Regions from separate parts of the Vibrio pomeroyi genome, predicted to be linked through region 1. Evidence: predicted binding sites of a transcription regulator. Region 1 holds the regulator's gene; each other region holds the start of a gene.
What was found. The regulator MetJ, encoded in region 1, represses methionine synthesis genes. The targets are predictions, from matches to a motif close to TTAGACNTNTANANGTCTAA.
Positions count from the first base shown of each region.

Region 2: the regulator MetJ is predicted to act here: its motif matches at 8,841-8,860, upstream of metN (methionine ABC transporter ATP-binding protein MetN).
Region 3: the regulator MetJ is predicted to act here: its motif matches at 6,274-6,293, upstream of metA (homoserine O-acetyltransferase MetA).

Region 1 is NZ_AP025506.1:3,351,805-3,362,066, forward strand. Features, by position in the region: gene OCV12_RS14880 (PadR family transcriptional regulator) at 1-102, shown strand, start outside; gene metF (methylenetetrahydrofolate reductase) at 254-1,153, opposite strand; gene OCV12_RS14890 (bifunctional aspartate kinase/homoserine dehydrogenase II) at 1,430-3,841, opposite strand; gene OCV12_RS14895 (O-succinylhomoserine (thiol)-lyase) at 3,844-5,025, opposite strand; gene metJ (met regulon transcriptional regulator MetJ) at 5,234-5,554, shown strand; gene OCV12_RS14905 (malic enzyme-like NAD(P)-binding protein) at 5,728-7,017, opposite strand; gene rpmE (50S ribosomal protein L31) at 7,351-7,569, opposite strand; gene priA (primosomal protein N') at 7,914-10,115, shown strand.
Region 2 is NZ_AP025506.1:2,842,897-2,853,158, reverse strand. Features, by position in the region: gene OCV12_RS12465 (tetratricopeptide repeat protein) at 1-2,058, opposite strand, end outside; gene queF (NADPH-dependent 7-cyano-7-deazaguanine reductase QueF) at 2,116-2,961, opposite strand; gene syd (SecY-interacting protein) at 3,093-3,638, shown strand; gene OCV12_RS12450 (Zn-ribbon-containing protein) at 3,643-4,419, shown strand; gene OCV12_RS12445 (carbohydrate porin) at 4,830-6,035, shown strand; gene OCV12_RS12440 (MetQ/NlpA family lipoprotein) at 6,146-6,955, opposite strand; gene OCV12_RS12435 (methionine ABC transporter permease) at 7,037-7,720, opposite strand; gene metN (methionine ABC transporter ATP-binding protein MetN) at 7,710-8,744, opposite strand; gene gmhB (D-glycero-beta-D-manno-heptose 1,7-bisphosphate 7-phosphatase) at 8,952-9,536, shown strand; gene OCV12_RS12420 (MliC family protein) at 9,653-9,988, shown strand; gene treR (trehalose operon repressor TreR) at 10,080-10,262, shown strand, end outside.
Region 3 is NZ_AP025506.1:1,599,115-1,609,376, forward strand. Features, by position in the region: gene OCV12_RS07165 (MFS transporter) at 1-246, opposite strand, end outside; gene OCV12_RS07170 (LysR family transcriptional regulator) at 357-1,229, shown strand; gene OCV12_RS07175 (glutaredoxin family protein) at 2,159-2,395, opposite strand; gene OCV12_RS07180 (YgjP-like metallopeptidase domain-containing protein) at 2,533-3,030, shown strand; gene rlmF (23S rRNA (adenine(1618)-N(6))-methyltransferase RlmF) at 3,035-4,288, shown strand; gene pilW (type IV pilus biogenesis/stability protein PilW) at 4,379-5,128, opposite strand; gene metA (homoserine O-acetyltransferase MetA) at 5,309-6,250, opposite strand; gene OCV12_RS07200 (ATP-binding protein) at 6,524-6,892, shown strand; gene OCV12_RS07205 (DUF3859 domain-containing protein) at 6,970-7,392, shown strand; gene OCV12_RS07210 (M20/M25/M40 family metallo-hydrolase) at 7,498-8,604, opposite strand; gene OCV12_RS07215 (tetratricopeptide repeat-containing diguanylate cyclase) at 8,865-10,262, shown strand, end outside.

The sequences.
Region 1 (10,262 bases):
GCACGCCTTGAGCGTCTTACTCTTCGTCGTAACCTACTTATCCGTGAAGCATGGATTGTATGGGCTGAAGAAGTACTGCTTGAACTTGGCGCTCTTGCTTAAGTTAAGCTAGAAGCTAGAAGCTAGAAGCTAGAAGCTAGAAAAGCAAAAGGCTTGAACTCTTAGAGTCCAAGCCTTTTTTGTATCTATAGGATTTGAAATTTTACAGCCAGAGGCTTTTCACAAGCGCTTAGGCTTTACTTCTAGACTTTGCTTAAAGCGCAGCGACTTGCGGACGAACACCTAATGTGTGGCAAAGTGCGTAAGTCATTTCTGCACGGTTTAGCGTGTAGAAGTGGAAGTCTTTCACACCTTCGCGGCTCAGTGTACGAACCATGTCAATCGCTTGGCTAGCACCAACAAGCTGACGAGTCGTTGGATCATCATCCAAACCTTCAAACTGCTTTGCCATCCAACCCGGCACTTTTACGTTGTTCATCGCAGCAAAGCGAGATGCTTGCTTGAAGTTAGAAACTGGCAGGATACCCGGTACAATCTCAACATCAACGCCAGCCGCCACACAACGGTCACGAAAGCGTAGGTAGCTCTCTACATCAAAGAAGAACTGAGTGATGGCACGGTTAGCACCGGCATCTACTTTACGTTTTAGGTTAATAAGATCCGATTGAGCGCTTTTTGCTTCAGGGTGAACTTCTGGAAATGCCGCCACTGAGATATCAAAGTCGTGACGAGATTTAAGCAGCTCAACTAGGTCAGATGCGTACATCTCTGGCGCGCCGCCGCCTGCTGGAATATCACCACGTAGAGCAACAATGCTCTCGATACCATTAGCCCAGTAATCGTCGGCGATTTGAATCAGCTCTTCGCGGCTAGCATCAATACACGTTAGGTGTGGCGCTGCGACTAGACCTGTTTGGTTTTTGATTTCTTTAATGATTGAGTGGGTACGATCACGTTCACCCGAGTTTGCACCGTAGGTTACTGATACAAATTTTGGCTGAAGTGTTTTAAGACGGTGAACAGAATTCCACAGGGTCTCTTCCATCTTCTCACTGCTTGGTGGAAAAAACTCAAATGACACATTGATGTTGTCAGAAAGCTCAGCGATATTCTGATTTAAAGCGTCGATATGACTAGCGTGTGTGTATCCCATCTTACTCTCCCTGTGGCAAAAGCGACCACTAAAATCTCAAATCCTTAAACGACGTTTAGACGTCTATATGTCTGTAGAATGTATTGAATACGATTTAATGTCAACAGATCCATTATGAATTTTTCTCAAGTAGATCGTGAGTAAAACTCAAGTAGTTAGATGGCTCGCAAAGCAGAAATAATGTAGAAAAAAGGCTGAAAAACACATCGTGCTTTCAGCCTTATTTATCTTAGTGAATAGTATGCTATTTACGTACTAAAACAATTGATCTGAGTATCAGAACAGACTAGACATTCTGTTTAGGTCTGATTGAATTGCACCTGCCGTTACTTCTCGACCGGCACCCGGGCCACGAATAACCAATGGATTATCTTTGTACCATTTGCTCTCAATCGCAAAGATGTTATCGCAAGGCAGCAAGTTTGCTAGGGCGTGTTCTTTAGATAGGGCTTCAACGCCTACGGTTGCCTTACCATTCTTCTCTAAACGCGCTACGTAACGCAGTACCTTCTGTTGAGAGTGCGCTTTCTCTAAACGCTCAGCCAACTCTTCGCTTAACACAGAAGCCTTATCAAAGAAGTCATCTACCGACAGATCTTGCAACTCTTCAGGTACCAATGATTCCACTTTTACGTTTTCAGGCTCGATGTCTAAACCCGATTCACGCGCCAGAATCACCAGCTTACGCATCACGTCTGAACCATCTAGGTCAGCACGAGGGTCAGGTTCAGTCAGGCCTTGTTGCCATGCTAAGTCAACCAACTCGCTGAACGGCACGGTGCCATCAAACTGTTGGAACAACCAAGACAGCGTGCCCGAGAAAATGCCAGACAACGCAATAATGTCATCGCCACTTTCACGTAAGTCACGTACCGTGTGGTTAATCGGTAAGCCGGCACCGACAGTCGCGTTGTACAACCAATGACGGCTGATCTTCGCGAAGGCATCTTGTACCTGATGGTAGTACTCGCTTGATGCAGAGCCTGCCACCTTGTTCGCCGAAATCAGGTGAATGCCTTGTTGCGCGATTTGCAGATATTTTGCCGCAAGTACAGGGCTCGCAGTCACATCGAGAACCACTGCTTCGTCATAACCTTGAATAGAGCCTAAACGCTCTAACCAGTCGTTACCATTGTTGGCAATCGCTTCGTCGTCAAAGCGCTTACCTACCGAAGTCGCATCTATGCCTTGGTCATCGAACCAATAGGTTTGGCTATCAACCACGGCTACTAATTCAAAGTTCATTCCACGACGCTTTTCAAGTTCCGCTTTTTGCTCAGCAAACAGGCTTAACCAGCTTGAACCAATATTGCCCTTGCCACATAAAGCAATCGCAACACGCTTCTGCGCTTGGAATAGTTGAGAGTGAATACCTTTCACTAGGCTTGATGTTTCACTCTTGCGAATCACTGCCACTAAGCTCAAGCCAGAGTTAGCTTCTGAGATGAATTCAACCGGCGAGCTCTTAAGTTGTTGGTAGAAACCGTAACAGTGGTTCGGGTTCTTAGTCACGCCAGCACCCACGGCAGCAATCAAAGAGAAACCCTCTTTAAGCTTAATCTCAGCTTCAATCGCGTGATCTTGTAGATATTCTAAAGCGCCACCAGCGATCTCTTCTGTGTAAGCAAGGCGCAAACAGTGCTGATCCGGTTCAAGCTCATAAGCAAGCGGCTCGAGTTGAGCACGCTTAAGCCCTTCAAGCACTTCACTCTCTAGACGGTCAAAGTCATGCCCATGACCAAAGGTCAGCTGCACGATAAGCACTTCATCCAAAGATGTGATAATTTTTGCGCCACGACCCGATGCCAATACACGCTCTATCTGTGTAGAGCCCGCCTCAGGCTGATAGCTGCAGCGTAAACTTAAGTCCATAGCACTTTGAGCCACAGGCTGTAGCGTTCGACTGTGAAGCACTGGAGCCGCTAAACGAGCTAATTCACTCGCTTCATCAAGACGAAGCAGAGGCAATAAACACGCATCCGAGACCAAACGAGGGTCTGCGCTGTATACACCAGCTACGTCACTCCAAATCGTTACGCGTTCAACCTCAGCCAATGCTCCAATCACAGTTGCAGAGTAATCCGAGCCGTTACGGCCGAGTAGAACCGTTTCACCCTCAGTGTTTTGAGCCATAAAGCCAGTAATCACCACGCGGCAATGTGCATGCTGCGCCAAAGCTTCTTTAATCAGAGGGTAAGAGCGTGCGCGGTCAACTTCAGGTTGAGCGCCCACTTCTGCACGCAAAAAGGCACGTGCATCTTGAGCAACCGCTTGTAAATCATGTTGACACAACAAAGCAGCTAATAGACGTGAAGACCAAACTTCACCGTGTCCTAGCACTTGTGCTTTTTGCGCTTCGCTTAGAGGAGCCGTTAGCTCACCCAAAGCGGTAAATTCTTGTTGAATGGTGGCCGTTAGCTGAGCCGCAGACTCACCTTCAAGCAGTGCTTCAATCAGCTCAAGTTGGAACTGACGAAGTGCTTGCAAACATTCATGGGCAATACGACCATCTTTGTCGAGCGCTTCAACAAACTCAATCAAGCGGTTGGTTGTTTTACCCGCTGCCGATACCACGACCAAGTCAGTGGCTGATGAGTATTCTCTAAGAATGTTGACCACGCGCTGGTAACACTCAGGATTCGCTAAGCTGCTGCCACCAAATTTGTGTAGCTGGCGAAAGGTTGCCATTATTAACCCTCCCCTTCAGCGATAAAGCCTTGTGTCTTTTCAAACGCTTGCTTGAGGTCATCAATCAAGTCTTCTGCATCTTCAAGACCAACAGAAAGACGCAGTAACTGTTGAGAAACGCCCGCCTCTGCCAGTGCTTCTTCGCCCATCGCACGGTGAGTCATTGACGCAGGGTGGCAGATTAAGCTTTCCACACCACCCAGAGATTCCGCTAAAGAGAACAGCTCTAACTTATCAACAAAGTACTTAAGCGCCTCGAATGAGCCTGCAAACTCGAAGCTCAGCATTGAGCCAAAGCCAGACTGCTGCTTCTTCGCGATATCATGACCCGGATGTTCAGGAAGGCTTGGGTGGTAAATCGTGCCGACGAGATCTTGTTGCTGCAGAGACGCCAGAATTTCACGTGAACTCTCTTCGTGAACTCGCATACGCGCACCTAGCGTACGAATACCACGTAGAGTCATGTAGCTATCAAATGGTGTGCCGGTCGCACCAATACAGTTACCCCACCACGCTAGCTCTTCAGCGTGCTCTTCCGTTTTGGTGACAACAACGCCACCAATAACGTCCGAGTGTCCGTTGATGTACTTTGTGGTTGAGTGGATAACAAAATCCGCACCCAGTTCTAAAGGCTTTTGGAACACCGGTGTCAAAAACGTGTTGTCGACAGCAACCAGAGCACCAACCTCTTTCGCTTTACGACAAGTTTCTGCAATATCAACCACACGAACCAAAGGATTCGATGGTGTTTCAATTAAGATCAACTTTGGCTTAAGCGCGATCGCCGCATCCAGTGCCGTTTGATCCGATTGATCAACGAACAGAACTTTGAAGTCACCTTTGAGTGAGCGAGTGTTAAACAGACGGTAAGTACCGCCGTAGCAGTCGTGTGGTGCGATAATAAGATCATCGCCGCCTAAGAAAGCAGAAACCCATAAGTTTAGCGCCGAGGTGCCACAGTTAGTGACCACCGCGCCTTTGCCCGATTCAAGCTCAAACAGTGCCGTTTCTAATAAACCGCGGTTGGGGTTACCAGAACGGGTGTAATCGTACTTTGGCACTTCACCAAAAGCGGGAAACCCATAGTTAGTCGAAAGATAAATTGGTGGGACAACGGCATGGTGTTGCGTGTCTGACTCGATACCAGTACGTACTGCGATTGTTGCTGGCTTCCGGCTGCTCATAGGTGCTTCCTTACAAGTTTTGCGTCTGAGAATCACAGCAGCTTGTCGGCATTTTGCGGCTGTGTTAGATATATGTTATTCACTTTACTTTCATAAACGTGAGACGTCAACACTTCTAGACGTCTATATGTCTTTGCTTATGGCGGTAAATCCCGCTAAAATCACCACTATTAATTTATTCTAACAACTAAAGTGATGAAGGTACGCAATGGCCGACTGGAATGGTGAATACATAAGCCCATATGCTGAGCATGGAAAGAAAAGCGAACAAGTAAAGAAAATTACAGTTTCTATCCCTCTAAAAGTGTTAAAGGTTCTAACTGACGAGCGCACTCGCCGCCAGATTAACAACCTACGCCATGCAACAAACAGTGAGCTACTGTGCGAAGCCTTTCTACATGCGTACACAGGCCAACCACTACCAACGGATGAAGACCTTCGTAAAGACCGCCCAGACGATATTCCTGCTGAAGTGAAAAAACTGATGACAGAGATGGGTATCGAGTTCGAAGCGTTTGACGAAGAATAAAAACAACTCAGTCACTGCCTTCATTATTGATTCGCTCTAGCTGAACCCTATTGATCACATCGTGCATTGTTTTTATGACTGCGCTGTGAATGATAGACATAAAAAAACCGACTTCAGATGAGTCGGTTTTATTATTCTTTTGCGCTCAATAGAGCAGCAGCTATAAAAAGCTATTAAGCCATATAGTTAGCAGGCATCTCGATACGAGCTACGCCAGACTCAACAGCCGCTTCTGCTACTGCTTTCGCTACGCGAGGAAGTAGACGTGGATCCATTGGCTTAGGAATGATGTAGCCTTTACCAAATTCCAGTGCAGTTTCACCCGCCGCTGCCAGTACTTCAGCCGGAACTTCTTCTTTCGCCAGTTCACGAATCGCTTTAACCGCCGCCAACTTCATTTCGTCATTAATTTCGCTTGCACGCACATCTAGTGCACCACGGAAAATGAATGGGAAACAAAGTACGTTGTTTACTTGGTTAGGGTAATCACTACGGCCTGTACCCATGATAAGGTCAGAACGAACTTCGTGAGCAAGCTCTGGCTTGATCTCTGGATCTGGGTTTGAACATGCAAACACAACTGGCTTATCAGCCATCAGCGTTAGTGCTTCAGCTGGAAGCAGGTTAGGACCCGATACACCCAAGAATAGATCAGCGCCTTCGATAACATCTTCAAGCGTGCGCTTATCAGTGTTGTTTGCGAACAGCTCTTTGTATTCGTTTAGGTCGTCACGACGAGTGTGGATCACACCTTTACGGTCCAGCATGTAGATCTTCTCACGCTGAGCGCCACACTTAATCAGTAGTTCCATACATGCAACCGCTGCTGCGCCAGCACCTAGACAAACGATCTTACACTCTTCTAGCTTCTTACCTTGAAGCTCGATCGCGTTCAGCATACCTGCTGCTGTTACAATCGCTGTACCGTGTTGGTCATCGTGGAATACTGGTACATCACAACGCTCAATCAGACGACGTTCAATCTCAAAACAGTCTGGTGCTTTGATGTCTTCTAGGTTAATACCGCCGAATGTATCTGCAATGTTCGCAACTGTATCAACGAACTCATCGATTGTGCGGTGTTTTACTTCAATATCGATAGAATCTAAACCAGCAAAACGCTTAAACAGTAGCGCTTTGCCTTCCATTACTGGTTTAGAAGCAATAGGACCAAGGTTACCTAGGCCAAGAATCGCTGTACCGTTAGAGATAACAGCAACCATGTTGCCTTTACCTGTGTACTTATAGACGTTATCAACGTTCTGTGCGATCTCGCGAACAGGCTCAGCCACGCCTGGGCTGTATGCAAGTGCTAGGTCTTCTGCAGAGTTTGCAGGCTTCGTCAGTTCTACGGCAATTTTGCCTGGAATCGGGAACTCATGATAATCAAGAGCTTGCTGACGGAATTGTTCTTGAGGCGATAATTCTTGAGAGGATTGAGCTTGGCTGCTGTCTTCAGACATAGGTGTAGGTTCCTAGGATATTATTATTTGGGGGATCTTGTTCATGTTAATGGATGTACTTCAAAGTTCCTAGGTGGTTGAAGCCTCTGTCTCATTAAAAAACGAGATTTCACTACTAATAAGACCAGTGAGCAGTTGAAATTACTATCGCTTGTTGAACTTTCGTGCGGAATTTTAGTGGTGAATGATAAGCAAGGAATTGCCCTGCAATAGAATAAAGAGGCAACTTATCGTTAAGTGAGATGGATACTTGGATGGAAGTCAGTGATTTTACAAATTGCAGGCAACAAAAAAGGACACCGAAGTGTCCTTTTTATGTCTAAATAGCGAGAATTACTTCTTGCTAGAAAGAGCACCGAAACGCTTGTTGAAGCGATCAACACGGCCGCCAGTATCTACGATACGTTGCTTACCAGTGTAGAACGGGTGACATTTGTCACATACGTCTAGGTGGATTGATTCTTTTGCTAGCGTTGAGTTGAACTCAAATGTGTTGCCGCAAGAACAAGTAGCAGTAACTGCTTTGTATTCTGGGTGGATTCCAGCTTTCATGGGATAACCTCAAGTAGGCCGTGTCGCTATACGATTCTAAGCCGCACACCACACGTAGTTTAAAAAAGAAATAAAGACACCGCATTCGCACAAAAGAGTGACGAAGCCATACCTTTAAGGCGCAGTATAGTAATGAATCTATAAGGCAGGATCAACTGATTTGATACATTTTTCACCAATTGTGTCTTTATTTCCTTTTTCAGCAGAAGTGTTAATTGAAATTTGGGGATGATAGCTGCCTTCGTGCGTTAGCTTGCCCTCTCTCATTCAAACTGCTCCTCGAATTTAACCGCCTTATCCTTTAGACTGTTCGCTCTCGTCAACTCAGATAAAGCCGTCCCTTTATGCGTCCAATGATTGCCCGTGTGGCACTGCCTGTTCCACTCGACAAGCAGTTCGATTACAAGATTCCAAACCACCTATTTCCGATTATTGGTGGACGAGTCTCTGTGCCTTTTGGACGACAAACCTTAACTGGAATAGTTACGGCTCTGGTTAACGAATCCGAATTCGAGCTAGACAAGCTCAAGCCAATTAAAGCGCTATTGGATAACCAACCGGTTTGGCCGGAATCTGTCTACTCACTGTTAACGTGGTGCAGTCAGTTCTATCAATACCCGCTTGGTGAAACCTTTGCCAATGCCCTACCGAGTGCGTTACGCAAAGGCAAAGCGGCAGACTTCGCGACACTGGTCGAGTGGCAATTGACGCCGTCAGGCAGAGATCAGCTGATGCAAGGCTTTGGTCGCGCTGTCAAACAAGCCAAAGTGATGCACATGCTTGAGCACGGTCCTGTTCCTCATCAAGAGTTCATTGATGAAGAAGTGGGCAGTGCAGTACTTAAGACGTTGGAAGAAAAAGGCTGGATTGAATCGGTAGAGAAAAAGCCGAAACGCCAACCTTGGCCTGAAGATCTTGAGAACGACCAAGACAAACCCAAGCTTAATGCAGAACAAGCCATCGCAATCGCGACCGTCAATAGCCAGACTGATTTCGGCTGCTTCTTACTAGAAGGTGTGACAGGCTCAGGTAAGACAGAGGTCTACCTGAATATGATCAAGCCGATACTCGATAAGGGTAAACAGGCATTGGTCTTGGTACCTGAAATCGGCCTCACTCCACAAACCATTAATCGCTTTAAGCGACGCTTTAATGTGCCTGTTGAGGTTATTCACTCTGGTTTAAACGATTCTGAGCGCCTGAATGCGTGGTTATCAGCACGCGATAAGATAGCGGGCATTGTGATTGGTACCCGTTCCGCTCTGTTCACACCGTTTGCAGACTTGGGCATCATCATTGTTGATGAAGAGCACGATGCCTCTTATAAACAGCAAGACAGCCTGCGCTACCACGCTCGTGATGTCGCGATCATGCGTGCGCACAAAGCACAGATTCCGGTTGTGTTAGGCTCAGCAACACCCGCTTTTGAAACGCTGCATAATGCTCAGATAGGCAAATACAGTTATCTCACCCTTACTTCACGTGCGGGTGTCGCACTGCCGACCACCAATAAAGTGTTGGATGTGAAAGGCGAATATCTGGAAAGTGGTTTATCGGCATCATTAATTGCCGAGATGCAACGACATCTCAAAGCAGGCAACCAAGTGATGTTGTTCCTCAACCGTCGTGGGTTCTCTCCGGCATTGATGTGTCACGACTGTGGTTGGACTGCTGAATGTAAACGCTGTGATGCCTACTACACCTATCACCAATACAGTAATGAAATGCGTTGCCACCACTGTGGCTCACAGCAGCATATTGTGCACAACTGCCAAGGCTGTGGTTCTGCTAATTTGGTGACGGTAGGTGTGGGTACTGAACAGCTTGAAGCGCAGCTTGGTCAACTATTTCCTGAATACAAAACCATACGTATTGACCGCGACAGCACCCGCCGTAAAGGCAGCTTAGAAAGCGCATTAGAATCGATTCGTAAAGGTGAATACCAAATCCTGATTGGTACACAGATGCTGGCTAAGGGTCACCACTTCCCTGACGTGACACTTGTGGCGTTACTGGATGTCGATGGCTCTTTGTATAGCAGTGATTTCCGAGCGTCTGAACGTCTTGCTCAGTTGTTTATTCAGGTCGCAGGTCGTGCAGGTCGTGCAAGCAAACCCGGTGAGGTGATTTTACAAACACACCACCCTGAACATGGGTTGCTACAAGCTCTGCTACACAAAGACTACAACCACTTTGCTCAGACGGCTTTAGCAGAACGTAAACAAGCGATGTTGCCTCCTTATACGTTCATGACACTCTTCAGAGCAGAAGCAAATGACACGCGCTTGGTGGAAGAGTTCTTACGTCAGGTTCGTCATACATTGGAATCACATCCACTGTTCGACCAATACTGCATGGTGTTGGGGCCAACTCCTGCACCGTTAGCCAAACGAGCTGGTAAATCTCGCTGGCAGCTGATCTTGCAAACCCAAACTCGTTCATTGATGCAGAAGCTATTAATGAGCGCGAAACCGGCAATCAATATGTTACCCGCGGCGAAAAAAGTCCGCTGGTCACTCGATATCGAGCCGCAAGATTTAAGCTAAACCCACGCGGGTTAAAACTAATGATAAGTTTGTTCACAAATATTTCATACTTCTCGTGAGCAACTTCACACTAGTCATGTGATTTTTGTTAATCTAGCCGTAACTTTACACGGATTAAACGAATAAAATATTGCAATAAAAAAAGTG
Region 2 (10,262 bases), 510 kb from region 1:
GGTTGACATCAATAACACGTCGAGCAGCTCTTGATCGTTAATCGCGGTGTAAGCGCGTGGCAAGAACGGGTAATCCGCGATGCCCATGCGAACGGTTCGGTTGATGTTGCGTTCGGGTTCGAAGTTATTCACCCAAGATTGAATCTTTTTGAACATCGCCTCAGGTGATAAATCACGGTCTGAGTTAGGTTCGATATAAAGCAGGTTGGCGTCCGAGAAGTGGTAAACACGAGCAGGGCCTTCCAGCTTTGATTTTAAGAACTCGCCGAAAGCGTCTTCGAGCTCGAGACCCGCTTTATAACCATTTTGCGTGTACATGTTGCGAAGGAAGGGCAAATCAATCATCACGAAGCGTAAACGGTCGTTGAGTGGCTCATGAATCAATTCGCCCATCTGCCACTGTTCAAAGGTTTGGCTGGTTTGCTCTAATGAATTTGAAAGCTTCGCATTGAGCATTCTTAGGTTCGGAAGTTTTGAACGTGAGTGCGTAAACAGATCCGTGCGCAATGAGTCCACTTCTTTGGCTAAGGTTTGAATGATGTAGCCGCGACGCAGCACAAAGAAGAACAAGATAATACTGAACAAGAATAGGGCGAACGAGATCTTCTGGAACTTACGATGTTCCAGTTTGTATTTCTCTAGCTCTTGCGCTTGGCCTGCATAGTGCAGAGTTTGTTCGGCAAACTCTTTCTGTTGGCGGAATGCGTCTTCACCAACACGGTTGAGTTTTTGCTGTTCTAAAGAGACAAGACTGTTGTATTGCTTAAGGTTAGCCAACGCCTGTTGTGGACGACCTGCTTGTTCATAACCCAAAGAGAGTAAGTAATATGAACGTTGCGACAAACGTATATTCTCGACCTGGCGCGAGATCTCAAGTGCGCGTGTCGCATGCTTGATCACATCTTCGCTCTCTTGCAGATGGTAAGCCAAACCTGCCGATAGCAGTGCAGCGCGACCTTCCAGTTTCGGAATGTCGGTGTACTCCAGCAGTTCAAGGGCACGGGTTAGGTACTGCTCTGCAAGAGGGTAGTTATAAAGACGTAAGTAGGTTGCCGATAAACTTAGACGAATATCAATGACTTGGTAGATGTCTCGGTCGGTACTCTCGTGATCCAGAACATTGAAAAAGTGTACTAAGGCAAGGTTGTATTTACCTTGGAAGAAGTACACATCACCCATCTTTTTAAGCACTTGTGCTAATACGGGTGAATTTTCAAAGTTGTCATAAAAATCAGCAGCTTGAGATAGGTGTTCTAGTGCTTTATCTAATACTTGTCGCTCAAAGAAAAGCTGTGCCAGTAGGCGGTTTACCTTAGCCAAACGAGAGCTCAAATTGCCTTCTACCGACTTCCAATAGCCATACAACAACTCAGATAGCGCGTGGTTGTACTCTTTGTGGTTCAGGTAAAACTCACCAACTGAGATGTGATAGTCGATGGTTACTTTTTCAGAGTAACGTTGGTCGAGGTAGGTCTTCGCTTCTTGGTAGAACTTTTCCGCTTCATCGATCTTGTTATCGAAGGAGGCGATATCGGCTTTCAACATGATCAAGCGATAGGTGATGCCTTCCGTCAGACGTAAGGTTTTATTCACCGATTCTAGGTTTGTTTCAATATTGGCTAGCTCTGCCTTTGCTTTGGCTGACTTTCGGTCACTTAGCCAAAGTAAGCGTACTTTTAGGATCTCTAGATCCAGTTTTAGGTACTCAAGCTTATAGGTTTTCGCAAGCTCAGAGGCTTTGTCGATGTGCTGAATTGCAATACGAATGTTGCCAAGGTTGTATTCGGCTTTCGCTAAGATCTTGTAGGCATCGATACTGCTGTTTGGTGTTCGAATCGAAGAGTCTGTCTCTTCGCGAGAAATCGCCGAAGGGCTTTTCTCGCGTTGATCAGAAAGGACACGTAGCGTTAGGTAGCTGTTGGCCATTTGTTTTGCTTGGCTCGGCTCGATCTCAACCAAATTATTGGCTTCGTTGAGCAGCGCCGATGAATAGACCGACGCATTAACCGATGTGCTTAAGCTTAAAATAAATAGGCTAACAACGTATAACCAACGCATTTCAATGTCCTTTTAAAGATGAGGTAGGTTCCAATAAGTGTGTGTCCTGTGAGCCTATTATTGGCGAGCCATACGCTTGTTGTGGCTTGGTCTATCTTGCTCTGTTGAACGGTATGGGTTGATATCCAGACCACCACGACGCGTGTAACGTGCGAATACGGTGAGCTTCGATGGGCCACAGTATTTCATGATGTCAGTGAAGATACGTTCAACACATTGTTCGTGGAATTCGTTGTGTTCACGGAAAGAAACTAAATAGCGTAGCAGAGCTTCACGGTCAATTTGCTTACCTGAATATGCGATCTCAACGCTGCCCCAGTCCGGTTGGTTGGTGATCAAACAGTTCGACTTCAATAGGTGGCTGTGCAGTGTTTCTTCCACTTCTTGTTCGCCAGCAGCACCTTCAAGCAGTGATGCTTCAAAGTCGTAGCTAGTGATTTGGATATCTTGGTTGTCGATACATTCGCCTTCCATCGTTACGATAGGTTGGTTGGTGTAGTCGGTTACTGAGTTTACATTCACAATGACGGTTTCGCCTGCACATGCTGACAAATCTTGGGTCAGGCGCTCAGTTACTTGTTCCCAGTTTTCGAATTGAGTCTGGTTGTAGCTGTTTAGGTACAGCTTGAAAGATTTTGATTCAATTAAGTTTGGGCTCGTTGCTGGGATGAAAACTTCACCCACGGCGACTTGTGGTAGGCCATTAGTGTTTAGCCACGAAAGTTCGTACATCGTCCAAATATCATGACCAACAAAAGGCAGTTCACCGTTTAGCGCAAGATCATCACGATTCAGGCTACGAGGTACTGGTTGCAATAAACTTGCATCGTATTGGTTAGAGTACTCAGTTTTTTGGCCTAGGGTTAAACCCGCTAGCTCTTTTGCGTCAGAATATTTGCTCATACTTTCGTTTCAAATTCGATTAGAATGGGGTCGATTTTACTGAATCCCCATTACCCTGTCATTAAGTCATCGCCTAATCGACACGGAAAGGGCTCGGATTCTATTTATTATTTTGTGTTTAGGAGATTTTCATGACTCAACGTGCTCAAGACGCACTACTTTCTTTTAGTCAGCGATACGTTGACGCGTGGCAACAGCAACACCAAAGCTTACCTCGCAATGAGGAGTTGGTGGACGTGGTATCGCCATGTGTAGAAGAAAAGAGCGGCGATGCCGTGTTATGGAAGCACTATCCACGTGAGCAATTTGCGGATTTCACCAACGTAGAAACTGGCATTGAGTTGACGCTGCACGAAGACATCAAAACCTTCTACGGTGCGCAATACAGCGCAGATATGAACGCGACCTTCGACGGCAATGAACTGACTCTATTACAGATTTGGAGTGATGAAGACTTCGAATGCCTACAAGAAAACATCTTAGGTCACCTCGTGACTCAACGTCGCTTAAAACTAAAGCCTACGGTTTTTATCGCAGCGACTGACGCGGAACTGGATGTTATCTCTATCTGTAACTTAACGGGCAACGTGATTTTAGAGCGCTTAGGCACCAAAAATCGAGATGTACTAGCCGAGACTTTGGCAGAATTTTTAGAAAAGCTACAACCAGCGGTATAAATAGATGTACGTACTAGAACTTCAATTTGAGTGTTTTGATAACACAACGGTAAGCGCTGTCGACAAGGCTGTTAATGGCTTAATGGATGCACTTCGTTATAACGGACAGGTGCTGGGTCGTGAATTTCCTATCGTGATGGGAGACGGCGAGTTTTATGTTCGCGTTGTCTGCCCAGAGCAAGACAGCTTACATCCGCGTAACCACTCAGATTTCGTAAAAGTGTGCTTTGATCGCTTGTCTAATGCGAGCCTGCTTGCGCCGAAAATGCGTTTACTTGGCCGAGATCTGAACTCTGAAGAAGTAGCTGAAGACGAAGCGCCTAGCTGGCAGGTGCTTTACACGACGTTCGTTCATACCTGTTCACCGCTACGTAGTGGTGACAGCTTGTTGCCGATCCCTCTGTACCGCAACCCGCCAACCTTCAATGGTGACCATAAAGCCGTGTTGAAATGGCAGACTGAATGGCAAGCCTGTGATGAAGTCCAAATGGGTGGTGGTTGTCGTGCTGAACACGCAACTCTGACTGAGATCAGTGATACCAAAAGCGTGTTGTTCAAACGCGGTTGGGGCTTAAGAGGACGCATAGAATATCTTACGAAGATCCCGACTTATTATTACTTGTATCGCGTGGGTGGCATCAGCTTAAAAGCTGAAAAAGAACGTAAATGTCCGCAATGTGGTGGTGAATGGCTGCTAGATGCGCCGATCCACGACATTTTCTATTTCAAGTGTGATGATTGCCGTCTGGTATCAAACATCTCTTGGGATCATCTTAAGTAACTCTTAATCCCTAACTCCTAAAGCTTAATTTGCGATTCAAGGTATCGAAGTGTTGATCAATACTTCGATACTTATTCCTCTGTTTTCTCCCTGTTAGCTTCTCGTCTGTTTCTCTTTTTTTGACCTCTATATTGAGCATTAATCAGTATTGGGCTTTGCCAATATTGTCGAACCTATTCAGCTCTGAAATGCACATATTCTGTGCTGTATGTCTCTCTCTGTAGTCCTCAAGTATTCACCGAAATAATTCCACACCCATCAACTTTTGATCATTTCAATAGTTAACTGGATCACAGTAATCAATCAGCTCCCTTTCAATTTATATTCCTCTCAATATAAATGGGATCGATCCCATGGGAATGTTCCCATTTATAAAAATAACGTAATTCTAGATCTTAAAGGAATGGACGATGAAACTGTTACCTATTGCTGCTGCACTCTCTACTGCTTTACTTGCACCTAATTTATACGCTGATGAAACCACGCCATTGGAGTTTAATGGCTACATGCGTGGCGGCGTTGGCCTGAGTAATGAAGGCGGTTCAAATAGTAAATGGGAGGTAAGTAAAGTTGGCCGACTCGGCAATGAAAATGACCTGTATGGCGAGTTTGGTTTTAGAAAAGAAGTGTATGCTGAGGACGACGTTTCATTTTTAGTTGATTCCATGTTGTCGTACTGGCAAGGCCAAGATGAGAACGCGGCGGATAAAAGCGTGGATGTCGTTCAACTCAATGTTCAAGCGGTAGGGCTTTTTGAAGACAAGGATATTGGCATTTGGGCGGGCGAGCGCTACTACCAACGCCATGATGTACACATTGTTGATAACTACTACTGGGATGTAAGCGGCATTGGTGCGGGTGTGGAACACATCAATATGGGACCAGGTAAATTATCGGTGGCTTTGATTCAAGACACAGTGACAGGCGATGTGTTTGATGGCAAAGAAACCACAGCCATGATTGCTGATATACGTTATGCGGGTATTCCATTGTGGAACAATGCGGATCTAGAGGTCGGTATTGATATGAACTTCGCCAATGAAAAGCAGGGCCAAACGGTGGACGCGGATGATAGCGTGATGCTGACAGCCAGCCTAAATCAAAACCTAGTGGGTGGTTTCAACAAAACCATTCTCCAAGTGGCGAATTCTGGCTATGCCGAACAGATGACAACCTTTGGTACCGGTAAGGGCATCGTTCGTGATGCAAACAACAACGATGCGGATGGCTTCCGATTGATTAACTGGGGTGTGCTTGCGATTGGTGAGAATATCGAATTTGGTCACACGGTTCGTTATGCTGCGTCATCGGGTGTTGGCGCGAATAACAGTGATGATGAGTCGTTCAGTGCAGTCATCCGTCCGCTTTATAAGTGGGACAAGCGCATGCGTACCATTCTTGAAATTGGTGGCTTTGTGGAAACCATTGATAACCAAGACGGCGCGGGTGGTAAGTTTACCGTTGCTCAGGCTTGGGTTCCGCAAGTGGGTTTCTGGTCTCGTCCTGAGTTCCGTATTTTTGCGACTTACCTAAACGATGCTGAAAATGACAATGCCTTCGGTGAAGGTAAGAACAGTGAAATGAGTGTCGGTATGCAAGTAGAAGCTTGGTGGTAAGCCGAGCCTTTCTAACGAACTGCGGTAACTAAAAAATTGCAGTACATAAAAAAGGGGCTGACGTTATGTCAGCCCCTTCGGGTATCTATACAATGCTGCAGTTTAGGTGATTACCAACCTTTAACTACGCCACCTTGGAAGATATCAGAAGCTGCGTTGTAAACTTCTTCAGTTTGGTAAGCTTTAACGAAGTTCTGAACGTTTTCAGCGTTTAGGTTGTCTTCACGAGAAACGATTAGGTTTACGTAAGGAGAATCTTTGTCTTCAACGAATACGCCATCTTTTTGTGGAGTCAGGTTGATAGAACTTGCGTAAGTTGTGTTGATGATAGAAAGCGCTACATCATCAAGAGAACGTGGCAGTTGTGCTGCGTCTAGTTCAACAATCGTTAGGTTCTTAGGGTTCTTAACGATGTCACGAACGGTTGCTAGAAGACCAGCACCTTCACGAAGCTCAAGAAGACCTTGCTGCTCAAGAAGCAGTAGAGAACGACCTAGGTTTGTTGGATCGTTTGGTACCGCAATACGAGCACCGTCTTGGATTTCGTCTACAGACTTCACTTCTTTAGAGTAACCAGCGATAGGGTAAACAAACGTGTTACCAGCGATAGTCAGTTTGTAACCACGGTCAGCTACTTGCTGATCTAGGTACGGTGCGTGTTGGAATGCGTTGATGTCGATAGAGCCGTCATCCAGTGCCGCGTTTGGTGTTACGTAATCCGTGAAAGTAACCAGTTCAACGTCTAGGCCGTACTGCTCTTTGGCTACTTTAGCTGCAACTTCAGCAACCTGTGCTTCAGCACCTGCCATTACGCCAACTTTTACTTTAGAAGTATCCACTTCTTTATCACCACAACCTGCTAGTACTAGCGCTGATGCCGCTGCTGCGATAGTAAGTAAACCTTTAAGGCTAAATTTCATAATAATCTCCTTTTAATAAATCTATTTAATTTGGTTCAGACGACTCTTGTCTTAGATAGTTTGCGTTTTAACGCTGAGTCTTTATCTGTGGTCAACACGGCGAACTAATGAATCACCGATTGATTGAATAATTTGTACAAGCACAATCAACATCACTACCGTTATAGCCATGATAGTCACATCGTAACGGTGGAATCCGTAACGAATCGCGACATCACCTAGGCCACCACCACCAACCGTACCTGCCATTGCCGAGTAGCTCACCAGCGTCACTAGCGTAATCGTTACTGAGTTGATAATAGTCGGTAGTGCTTCAGGAAGCAGAACCTTATTGATGATTTGTGTTGGTGTTGCGCCCATTGATTGAGCCGCTTCTACTAGACCTGTTGGTACTTCAAGTAGCGCACTCTCGATAAGTCGAGCCACGAATGGAATAGCGCCAATCGTTAGTGGAACAATCGCAGCGGTTGTACCGATGAAGGTACCAATCAGCATCTTAGTCAGTGGGATAATTGCAACCATCAACACTAAGAAAGGTACTGAACGACCCACGTTCACAATCGCACCTAGAATCTTGTTTACTTTGGTGTTCTCTAACAGGCCACCTTTTTTAGTCGTGTGTAGAATCACGCCTAATGGAATACCGACAGCAAAGCCAACAATGCCTGCAACAGCAACCATGTAGAGTGTTTCGCCTGTTGCGCCTAATAGAAGGTTACCGTTAAGGCTGATCCAGTCAGCAATCTCGTTGAAACTAAAGGACATAACCAAGCACCTCTACTTTTACATTGTTGTCGCGTAGGAATTGGATAGCAGCATTATCATCGGCTTCATTACCGAACAGTTCGGCAACCATCATGCCGAACTTCACGCCGCCGGCGTAATCAAGGTCAGAGCTTAGAATGCTGACATCGATATTGAATTTGCGTGCGATCTGAGTCATCAGCGGAGCATCAACCGTTGCGCCCGTAAACTCTAGGCGTACCAGTGGGTAGCTGCTGTTTACGCGAGTCTCTTGCAAGCGTGCTTGGTAATCTTCAGGAATCGTCAGATCCAACGTTGAACGAATGAATTGATGCGCAAGCTCAGTCTTAGGGTGAGCAAAGATGTCACCAACTGTGCCTTTCTCTACCAATTCACCACCGCCAATGATCGCCACCTCGTGACAAATGCTTTTCACTACATCCATCTCGTGCGTAATAAGCAGGATAGTGATGTTCAGCTTACGGTTGATTTCACGGAGTAGCTCAAGAATCGATTGAGTGGTTGCAGGATCCAGTGCGCTAGTCGCTTCATCACACAGCAGTACTTTCGGGTCAGAGGCCAGTGCACGAGCAATCGCAACACGCTGCTTTTGACCGCCACTTAGGTTTGCAGGGTAAGTGTCACGCTTATCCGCCAAGCCAACGAGTTCAAGTAACTCACTCACTTTTGCTTCAATAACCGCTTTATCTTTACCAGCAAGTTCTAAAGGCAGTGCTACATTGTTAAATACAGTACGAGAAGACAGCAGGTTGAAGTGCTGGAAAATCATGCCGATGTTACGGCGCGCTTCGCTAAGTTCAGATTTGCTGAGTTTTGTCAGGTCGATACCGTCAACAATCACTTCACCTGAAGTTGGCGCTTCCAACATATTTACACAGCGGATTAGGGTACTTTTGCCTGCACCTGAAGAGCCGATGACTCCAAAGATTTGACCTTGAGGAATGTGGAGGTTGATATCAATTAAGGCATTGATTTCTTTAGTGCCTTGATAAAAAACCTTGTTGACTTGATTCACTTTAATCATAGAGAAACCCGTGCAGGTAGAACAGAATAATATGTCGATAGCTCGCTCGATTTACAGACGATGCTATGGTGTTCTATGATCTAAGTCAATAGATATTTTTACGTCTAGACGGCTAAACGTCGATTGTATGGCCAAGCTGGAAACAAATCGTTAACGAACGCAAAACTAAATAGATAGTGATGAAGCAAATAAAGCGTGTAATAATTAATGATTAATAGAGAGTTGATAGAGAACAAAATTTTGTCTAAACCTGCTGTTTTTTTAGATCGTGATGGTGTGATTAACGTTGATCACGGCTACGTACATGATGAGCATGACTTTGAATACATTGACGGTGTGTTTGAAGCGGCGAAAGCGTTTAAAGATATGGGCTATTTATTGGTGCTAGTGACTAACCAGTCAGGCATTGCTCGTGGCATGTTTAGCGAAGACCGTTTTCTTTCTTTAACGCAGTGGATGGATTGGAACTTTGTTGATAATGGTGTCGAGCTCGATGGCATTTATTACTGTCCTCACCACGCTGAACACGGCATTGGTGATTACAAGCAAGATTGTGAATGTCGTAAGCCAAAGCCAGGTATGTTCATTTCTGCTCGTGACTTTCTGAAGATTGATATGGCTAACTCTGTGATGATTGGCGATAAGGCTGAAGACATGATGGCTGCAGAAGCCGCAGGTGTTAGCACTAAAGTATTGGTAAGAACCGGTAAGCCAATCACTGAAAAGGGTGAAGCGCTAGCTAGTGTGGTACTTGATAGCATTAAAGATGTACCTGCTTTCTTAAAAGGCTAAGCGTTTATTTGTCACTAAGGTATTTACCTATCACTAGGCACTTACTTATCAATAAGGTTTTCCTAACCTGAGACTAAACTAAGTGTCATTGACTATATAAAGATGAGGAACGAAGTATGAAAGCTATGTTGGTAGCATCTCTATGTACGGTAGCATTGGTCGGGTGCTCTAAATCAGCAACCCCTGATAACGCAGCATCGGATAATCAATTCGTGACTTATCAATGTGAGTCTGACGTGTCGTTTGATGTGGCTTACCTTAGTAATGAAAAAGCAGTATTACGTTTACCTGATAACGAGTACCAATTGACTCAAGTACCGGCAGGCTCAGGCACCAAATACATTCTAGATGATGGCACCTCAGAGATGATTAACAGAATCACTTTGCGTACTAAAGGTGATGACGCACGCCTCGAACTTGGCCGTGTGGTCTATCGTAATTGCCAAAAGTAAGTCATAGTAAGAACTGCTATATTTTACAAACAGTTAAGTGAGGGAACCTACTCTCACTTTTTCTTCTCTTCCCTTTAACGTTAGACTTTTTATGAGCAAAAAACTCACTATTCTCGATATTGCTAAGCTGTCCGGTGTTGGTAAGTCAACCGTATCTCGCGTTCTGACCAATGATCCTAAAGTGAAACCTGAAACCCGTGAAAGGGTGGAAAGAGTAATTCAAGAATCTGGGTACACGCCTTCAAAGTCTGCGCAATCAATGCGCGGTGGCAGT
Region 3 (10,262 bases), 1.8 Mb from region 1:
GCTGAACAGAATGATAGGTTTACGACCAAAGGTTTCAGAGGCAATTGCCCAAGGTACCAAGCTAATCGAAAGGCCGAGTGTTGTAGCAGCAAACAACCAGTTGATTTGGGTTTCTGATACTTGGAAGTGTTCTGCCATGTGCGGCAAGATAGGTTGAAAAAGGTAGAGGTTACAGAAAATGATAAACGAACCAATCGCCAATGATTGGGTGATTCGTTTGTATTGAGAACTGCCTTTATCAAACATCTACGTAGCGCCTGTACGAGTAATTAAGCTATTTGTGAACAAGTTATCAGCACAATGGTGATTAAAGAAATATATTAAAAATATCACCTCTATATATTTAATATATCAGCATGCTTGAATCAAAACCCCTTCGACATTTTCTAGCCGTAGCTCAATTTGGCAACTTCACGCAGGCGGCTAAAGCGCTGCATATTGCACAGCCTGCATTGAGTATCTCCATAAAAAAACTCGAACAAACGTTGGAGTTAGTTCTATTTCGTCGCGGAGACAAATCTGTCACCTTAACCGAAGAGGGAAAGGTGTTGTTTGAGCATGCCAAGCGAATCGCCCAACAGTTTGATGATGCGCAGCTTGCGATGAACGAGTTAAAGGGGTTGGAGAAAGGTGAGGTGCGGTTAGGAGCACCAAGCATGATGGGGAGTTACTTTTTCCCACAGGTGGTGATGGCCTTTAAAAGCCAATACCCAAACCTGAAGTTAACGCTGATTGATGCGGGTACAGCTTCGATACGCGAGATGCTATTAAACGGTGAACTCGATATTGGGGTGATCAATCATGAAAATGTGCCAGATGATCTCGAAACCGACCACCTACTTAGTTCTGAGATGTTAGCCGTTGTAGGCAAAGAACACCCATTAGCATCGCAACCATCCATTACTTTTGAAGAGTTTTTCGCTCAAGAGCTGATCATGTTCAAGTCGGGTTATTTCCACCGGGATTTTATTGATGCGACCTGCAAGAAATACGATCTAGATATGACCATCGCGTTCGAGACCAACTTATTACCGATGATTCTGTCTATCGTGAAACGGGAATTCGCGATTACGGCACTGCTAAGCTTAGTCACAGAGTACGAAGAAGATGTGGTAGGCGTGCCATTCAAAGATCCTGTGAAACTTAATCTCTCATTGGCTTGGAGGAAGGAGGGTTATTTGTCGAAAGCAGACCGAACCTTTATTGATTTCGTAAAGCAGTATGTGTGATGAATTCTTGTCAAACGAGCTAGTAATTTGAACCAAGGTCACACTTTAGCGGGCGAGTTGCGACTGGTGTCACGTTTTGAGTCTTAAATATTAACGGCTTATAATTTACTAAGTACGTGTAATACTCAATAATCACTATACCTTTTGAGTATGGCATACTGATTTTATGAAATGTGAATGTAAAGAGCAAAAACTGGTTAGGATTCATCGAACGTTTATGGATCGTTTCTTCGGTATTAAGGGGCGATACCAGTGTGTCAATTGTGGTACGGTCTTCAAAATTAAAGGCTAATAATTAATCCGATTTAAAGCTAGTACACATTAGTCTTTATCTTCGCTTTGTCATATAGGCCTGTATCTAACGGGTCTAGTGTTTTTCGTTGTCGAACAGTCCCGCATTTATCGTCTAAAGTGTGTTTGGTTGTCGATTAGTCGATTTATATTCAAATCTAATTCAAACTCTTCAAATTACATTCATCCTATTTCACCTGTTGTCCTCATCGATTTGTTAGTAGTCTCTTCGTCTAACCTAATGTTTTTTAAGGTAAGTAGCTTTAAGATTTGTTTTGATATGATAGTTTTAATGTTAGTTATATTATTTACAGAAAAACGTGTGTCCTGCGATATGGTTACCTGAGATTTACTAAGACATATTGCTTACCAATCAGTTATTAATTTGGTAATCGCAGAACAATGAAATGTACGTGTAAAGATCAAAGGCTCGTTAGAGTTCACCGAACAATATTGGACAGATTTTTGGGTATTAAAGAAAGGTACAAGTGCGCTGCTTGCGGTGCGTGTTTAAGAGTAAAAGGTTAACCTTGCTCAAGGTTGGTAACTGGCTGTTATAAGAGTATAAAACAAAGCCCGTAGATCCTTATTCGGATCTGCGGGCTTAGCTGTATAGAAGTATGACGGCTCAGAGTACGTTAGGTGTTCTTAGAGTTATACATCTTATCGAAGTTCTTCTGATTCCATCCGACCATCACTTGGTCGCCGATTTTCAGTACAGGGATAGAGCGAGCACCCATTGCCTGTAACTCTTTACGGCCACGTTGCATTTTTGCATTCGTTAGGCGGTAAACAATTTTCTTAGAGTCCAAATAGCGTTGGGCATCTTTACAGTGTGGGCATTTGTCTGCGACGTACAATACAACACGTTTCATTTTTTCATTCTCTTGGTGAATCTCGCTAAAGTGTAACGAATCCTAGGTGATTAGAAAAGTGTGATCAGTTACACTATGCGGCTCAATTTTCAAGACCACAACGTATTGTCGTGGCGTAACTTGTACGGTCTTTCAGAATGCATCCTTCTTTACGCTATATTCAAGGCTATCCTAAGCACATTATCGACCCTGTGACTCAACTTGTAGAGTCGGGTAAATTGGTGCCGTGGTTTGAAGCTCGCTATCCAAATAATCATGAAATAAAAAGCGAGAAAGCTCTTTTTGATTATGCGATTGAGATTAAAAATCGCTACATGAAGAAAACACCACCGATCAGCAAAGTGATTTATGACGGGAAGATACACCTAATCAATAATGCATTAGGCCTTCACTCTTACGTTGCCAAGAATCACGGTGGCAAGATCAAATCGAAGAATGAGATTCGTATCGCCAGTGTCTTTAGAAATGCACCAGAGCCGTTGCTTCGAATGCTGGTCGTGCATGAACTGGCGCACATCAAAGAGAAAGAGCACGACAAAGCCTTTTACCAACTATGCTGTCACATGGAACCGGAATATCACCAACTTGAATTGGATGCCCGTTTATTCATGATGTATTTAGATTTAAAGAAGTAGCCCAATGAGCCAATCACAAAATAGAACTACGCTAAGCCTGTCGAAAAACAGCGCCTCTGATAAAAACCGTAACAGTGCGGATTCAAAAGCGGCTGGACAGAATAAATCCAAGCGCGTTTCTGGTAAACCAACCAATAATAAAGGCGGAGCGGGTAAAGCACCGTTTAAGAAAGGCACTTCGAATAAGAGCGCATCAAATAGATCGAACGGTTCGCAAAAGCCTTCTGGCTCGAAACGTACGGGTGGTTCGAAACGTAACAAGAATAATGCTAAACCAGTGGGCGGACTGCACCCGAGAAACCAGCACACAGGTCGCTACGACTTCGAGTTACTAGTTGCCGCATTACCTGAGTTGAAAGAGCACTTGATTAAGAATCCTGTTGGTGAAGATACGATCAACTTCTCTGAACCATTGGCGGTAAAGTTACTCAACAAGGCACTGCTAGCGCATCATTATGGCGTTAAGCATTGGGACATTCCCGCGGGTTACCTATGTCCGCCAATCCCAGGCCGAGCGGATTACATTCATAGAGTGGCAGACATTCTTAACAGCGATGGTCAAGGCGAACCTTATAATCATGCTTCTGTGAAGGCGTTGGATATTGGTGTTGGTGCAAACTGTATTTACCCAATCATTGGTACGACTGAATACAAATGGCGTTGTACGGGCACAGATGTTGACCCTGTATCCATCAAAACTGCAAACTTCATTGCAGAAAGTAACGCGAACCTAAAAGGCAAGATCCGAGCGCGCTTGCAAGCAGACTCTGAAGCCATCTTTAAAGGCGTGATTAAGGATAATGAACGTTACGATGTCACTATTTGTAACCCTCCATTCCACGGTTCTTTAGAAGAAGCGGAAAAAGGGTCACAGCGTAAGCTTGATAATCTAGCAGCAAACCGAGCTAAGAAAGCAGGTAAGTCATTCAAGCCAGAATCTAAAAAATCGCAGGCGAAGCAAGACAAGCCAACCTTAAACTTTGGTGGTCAAAAAGCGGAGTTATGGTGTCCAGGTGGTGAAGCGGCTTTCATTATGAAAATGGCGAGAGAGAGCCAGCAGTTTGCAACGCAAGTGCTGTGGTTTACGACTCTGATTTCTAAGAAAGACAACGTAGACATGATTCGTTCAGAGCTTGGTAAGTTGAGAGCAAAACAAGTGAAAGTAGTAGAGATGTCGCAAGGCCAAAAGGTGAGTCGCTTTGTAGCGTGGACCTTTATGGACGACGAGCAAAGACAAGAGTGGATTGCACTTAAATAACACTTTAATACCAGAATGTACCTAATAGCTTGAATAAGAAAACGGGCTTGTTGTTTATTCAACAAGCCCGTTTTTTATATTCTAGTGAGTCTAAGTAGAGAGCAACTCATCTAACTTGGTTTGGTACTTCTTCTCAAGTGCACTGTTTCCCGTTTTGTTTTCTAGATCGATCAATATTTGAAGGGATGGAATTTGATAGCCATAGCGCTGGTGGAACTTGAACAGACGAAGCCTTGCGTCATTATAATCTTCTTCACTTACTTCAATCTTTGATAGCTGCAATATCGACTTTGCTCGATTCGGATCGTGGTCAATAGCACGTGTGAAGTAATACTTTGCTTGGTCAGTATTACCGGCTTTAAACGCGCAAAAGGCCGCATTCTCATAACTGGCAGATACGAGATAATAATAGGGTTGGTCGATAGCTCTGTTGAAGTATTTGTCAGCCTGCTCATACTCGCCTTGTTTACACAAAAACGTACCGTAGTTATTCAATACATTTCCGTTTCTTGAATCTAAACTCAGCGCTTTTCGATACGTGGATCTTGCTTCATCGACTTCGCCTACTTGTTCATAATAATGCGCCATGGAGAGGCGGGCGCGGTAATAGCTGGGTGCGTGTTGGATGGCAAGTTCTAGGTTCTCGCGCGCTCTGACCATATTACCTTGCCCCATGTAGCCTAAGCCTAATTCAATACGAGATTCAGACATCGCGATAGGGTCACTTTCTATTTTGGGCGGGCCTTCGGTGACAGAAACACAGCCAAGCATGGATAGAGAGGCGAGTAGTGCAACACTTGTTGATAATCGGGAATATGAAAACAATGACTTGGCAGACATGTGAAGCTCCTTATGAACACCAGACAATCATATGAAATTGGCTAACATAAGGTGGTAAATCAATGGTGGAATGCGACCCACTCACCATAAAAAAGCTGCGTCCGATAGGCTATTGTTATAGTTCGACTAATCAATAGCTTACCGAGCGCAGCTTTAAGGGACTGATTAAAAAGCTTGTTATTAATCGTCTTTAGTGAAGTTCTCTTCGCTGAAGTGATCCAAATCGTAAGGCGTTTGTTGGTAAACACAATAGTTGAGCCAATTTGAGAACAGCAAATGTCCATGGCTTCGCCAGCTCGCAACAGGCTTGTTGTCTGGGTTGTTGTTTGGGTAGTAATTAATTGGAATAACAGGCTCCATGCCTTCACCCAAATCACGAATGTATTCATTGTGAAGCGTATGAGCATCGTATTCAGGGTGACCAGTCACAAACACGTTTCGCTTGTCTTTGGTTGCCGCCAGGTACACACCCGCCACGTCTGAAGTCGCAAGTACATCAAGGTCGGTATGCTCTGCTAGATACTCTGGTGAGAAATCCGCATATCGAGAGTGTGGTGCTAAGAAGGTATCATCAAATCCACGCAGAATTGGGTGGTAAGGGTTATGAATCTCGTGGTTGTAAACACCGGACAGCTTCTCTTTACGAGTACGCTTCGGCAAATCATACAAAAGCTTTAAGCCCGCTTGAGCAGCCCAGCATACATAAAGTGTGGACGTAACATGCTTGTTAGCCCACTCCATGATGGTTTTCAGGTGATCCCAGTAGATAACATCTTCAAATTGAACCAAACCCAACGGAGCGCCAGTGATTATTAGTCCATCAAAGTTACGGTTTTTTACCATCTCAAATTGGCGGTAAAAGTTATCTAGGTGTTCAGTTGGTGTGTTTTTACTTGGTCGGTCATCAATGCGTAACAGCTCAACATCCACTTGCAATGGGCTGTTTGATAGTAGGCGTAAGAATTGAGTTTCAGTTTCAATCTTCTTCGGCATTAGGTTGAGGATCAAGACTCGAAGTGGACGAATTTCCTGTGTCGATGCTCTTGATAGCGGCATCACAAAGATGTTTTCTTCACGAAGAACATCGGACGCTGGCAATTGATCTGGAATGCGAATAGGCAAAGCTTTCTCCCTAAGCTAGATATGTAGACGTCTATACATCTAAATCTATAGTAGTTTAATACGCTTGTCGATATACAAAATGGATAGTTGTAAATTATTTGTGTTTTTTATCAGAAGCAACACATCGATTTTTAAGGCATATCATCACGTTGTTTGTCGATTCGGGTAATGCTTGGAGAGTTGTATAAGTGGGTAGGATAGGGGCAGTTTTCAGAGCGCCCCGTTATTAATTAAGATAAACTCATGTTTTCAAATTAGCCTGTAAAGTGATTGATGAAGTTAATACTCATTCGAGGGTTGCCCGGTTCGGGTAAGTCAACAAAAGCGAAAACCTACGATGCATTACATGTCGAGGCGGACATGTATTATGTGAATGAACAAGGTGAGTACCGTTTTGATCCTAGGCAGTTACAGCAGGCTCATGAGTGGTGTCAGAACACGGCTGAAAATGGTCTAAAGCAAGGTCTTGATGTTGTGGTCTCAAATACCTTCATCAAACAGTGGGAAATGAAAGCCTATCGCCAACTTGCGCTTAAATACAAAGCGGATTTGGTTATAGAAGTATGCCGAGAGCAATATGGCACTATTCACGACATTGAACCTTCAGTGATTAAGCGAATGGCGAAAGATTGGCAAGAATAGCCTCGTGCTTCTCCAGTTTGATTGGCTGAATGGCACATAGATTAAATTAATAGAACAACACCAAGGTAACGATTCAAATGGCAAAGCGCTCTGTTGTAGTCGACATGACTTCTTATGGTATTTATTCCACATGGGATTCTAAATCTAAAGACCTTCCAAAAATCCAAGAGTTTACCACTACGGTCGATGCTGAAATTGACGTTGAGTTTGGCTATATCTTGAATATCAAAAAAGCAAAAGGCGAAAAGATCCGTTACTGCATCTACCATCCGAACATCACCACCGACAAAGGCGAAGTACTTGAACCGTTCGATGGCGAAGAGTACGTCGGCAACAATGACTGGGATTTCTACCTAGGTGACACCATTTGGGCACCTGTCTCAAACAAGCTCGGTAAATGGCGTATGACGGTCGAGCTAAAAGGTAACATCATTGCAGACAAGACATTCGACCTAGTAGCAAAAGATGAAGGACAGTTTTGGAAGCGTAGGGGTTTCTAGATTCGAACTTCTGGCTAAATTCAGATAATAAAAAGCCGAGTCACATGTGGACTCGGCTTTTTGATATCAGCTAGATGATGTTCACCATCTAGCTCACAAATAAGATTATTGTGTTACGTAAGCGACAACAAACTCAGTGATAGCGACCATGTCTTTCACTGCGATGTACTCTTCTGTGGTGTGAACTTTTGCCATACCAGTCGATAGGTTAACGGTTGTTAGACCTTTAGCATTGAAGTTGTTTGCGTCACTACCGCCACCAGTGCGTTTGGTGTTTGCCGTTACGCCAAGTTTCTCGAATGCTGATTTGATCGAAAGAATATGCGGGTGATCATCAGCAATAACGAACGCATCGTAAGCACGAGTTGATTCGATTTCTACTTCAGCACCGAATTGCTTCGCGCTTTCTTCGAATGTCGAGCTCATGTGCTCAACTTGTGCAGTTAGCTTTTCTCCGTTTAGAGAACGCGCTTCAGCAACCACTTTAAGTTCTGGCATTACGATGTTAGTCGCTTGACCGCCTTCAACAATACCAACGTTTGCTGTTGTTTCTTCATCGATACGAAGCAGGTTCATCTTAGTGATCGCGTCTGCTGCCACTTGAATTGCGCTGATGCCTTCTTCTGGTGCTAGACCAGCGTGAGCAGGGCGACCTTTGATCTTCGCAACGATTTTCTGTTGGCCAGGTGCTGCATTTACGATAGTGCCGATCGGGCCGCCTGTATCTAGTACAATTGCGTGCTCAGATTGGATGTAAGACATATCGAAGTTCAAAGAACCGAATAGACCGCCTTCTTCGAATACTGTGAATGCGATTTCAATCGTTTTGTGTGCTTGGCCTTCAGTTTGGATTACGCGAACTGCTTCCATGATAGCCGCAATACCAGACTTATCGTCACCGCCTAGGATTGTGTTGCCTTTTGAGCGGATGATGCCGTCTTCGATGATTGGCTCAATGCCGATACCTGGCGTTACTGTGTCCATGTGGCAGCTGAATACTGTGCTACCTGGAAGTGTGCCATCTAAGCGCGCGTAGATGTTGAAACCGTTTGATACTTCTTCTGGAACAGCCAGTTTATGTACGTCAAAGCCTAGTTCGCCTAGCTGCTCAGCCAGCGCTTCAGCGATAGCTTTTTCGTTGCGTGATTCACTATCGATTTTCACAAGATCGCAGAAATGGTCGACAAGACGTTGTTCATTAATTTGGGTCATTGTTAATTCTCATTATGGTTCCGCTCTTTCCTTAGAAGTCACGGCTATAGGAACAGGAAAATCACTATAACGCCTTTTTGTAGGATGATTGTCTGCGTTAAATCAAGAAAGTCGCCTGATTATTCCAATTAATGAGAAAAACACGACTCAGTTCGACCAATAGACAACATTTTAATCTGTATATTGCTCGGGTATACTGCATAACCCATTTCAATAAGTGAGCCTTAAGATAAGCATGCAATCTATGACGGCATTGATATATGAATAAAAACAACGTTTTAGGATCGTTTCTGCTCGTTGTTACAATGAGTGCCGTGCTTGGTCTTTATCTTTTGTATCCTTTAAACGAGGTTGATTTGAGCAAGCCTCAAGTCCATGACACCTCTGTCTACACCCCTGAGAAAGAGCTTTCCCAAACAGAATATGGGAAAAAGCTGATTCATATCCTCGAATTGTCACGCAGTGATCCTATTTTTGCCTCAAAAGAGCTTAACAAGCTGCCAAAGTTAAGCGCTGCTGAAGACTTAGCCATTTATCAAGCCTACCGACTCATGATCTTGTCCAATGTGGCGCAACATCAACAAGATGCTAAAGCCGTAATGACATGCCTAGATCAAATCAAAACGCTGGCAGATCAGGAAGGAATGCAGTGGTTGAAATCACAATCATTGGTTGAATCTGCGATTGAATATCTCAAAGAAGGGGAGCTCGCAACTGCTGAAATCCAGATTCGATCAGCGATAGGGATAGCAGAATCGATTCGTTACGATGAGTTGCTGGTTAAAGCCTATAACACGGCTGGTGCGATTAACAATGTGCGTAACGATCTACAAGATGCACAGTACTTTTTCCATAAAGGCCTGCAGTTAGGTAAGCAATATCCCAAGCATATATATAATAGCAAGCTGATGTCGAATATGGCATTACTCTACATTTACTTGGAAGATTGGCCGAAGGCTTTACGCATTATCGAGAAGGCTAAAAAGCTCTATTTCGATAGCGGCTTACTTGAAGATGAAGCGATTGGGATACTCTATATCAATGAGTCATTCAGTCATCTCAGTAGTGGAGATGTCGTAAAAGGGCGTATTGCTTATGAGAAAGCAGAAGCGCTCAATAGTGAAAAAGTCAGCAATCGCTATAAAATCCTCTTGCTCAGAGCCTACAGTGATGTGTTGCTTTCAGAAGGGAACTTCAATACTGCATTAGCCATAACGAATAAGTGCCTTCATTCGATGGGCATTGAAAAGTACACACTTCAAAATGGTCAGTGTTATCTGAACCGTGCTTTGGCCAAAATGAGGTTGAATCAGGGTGACCTTCTACTCAATGACCTTGAGCGAGCGTTTACGATGTTTGAAGTTGTTGGTAGCCGGAGTTGGAAAGTGTTGGGCTTAAGAACACTCGGTGAATACTACGAATCTCAAGGTGATCTAGAAACCGCTCTGTATTACTTCAAACAATATTACCATGGTAATAAAGCGTTGCTTTTCGACAAGCGCCAGAGCGATATTTTCCTATTAGAGCAAGACTTCGCAAAAGTTACCCTTGAGCAAGAAAACGAGCTACTTAATACAGAAAAAGACCTTAATAAGTTAGTGCTAGAAAAGCAGCAACTCAGAAACCGTATTGTAGTGGCATTGATCATAATGATCGGT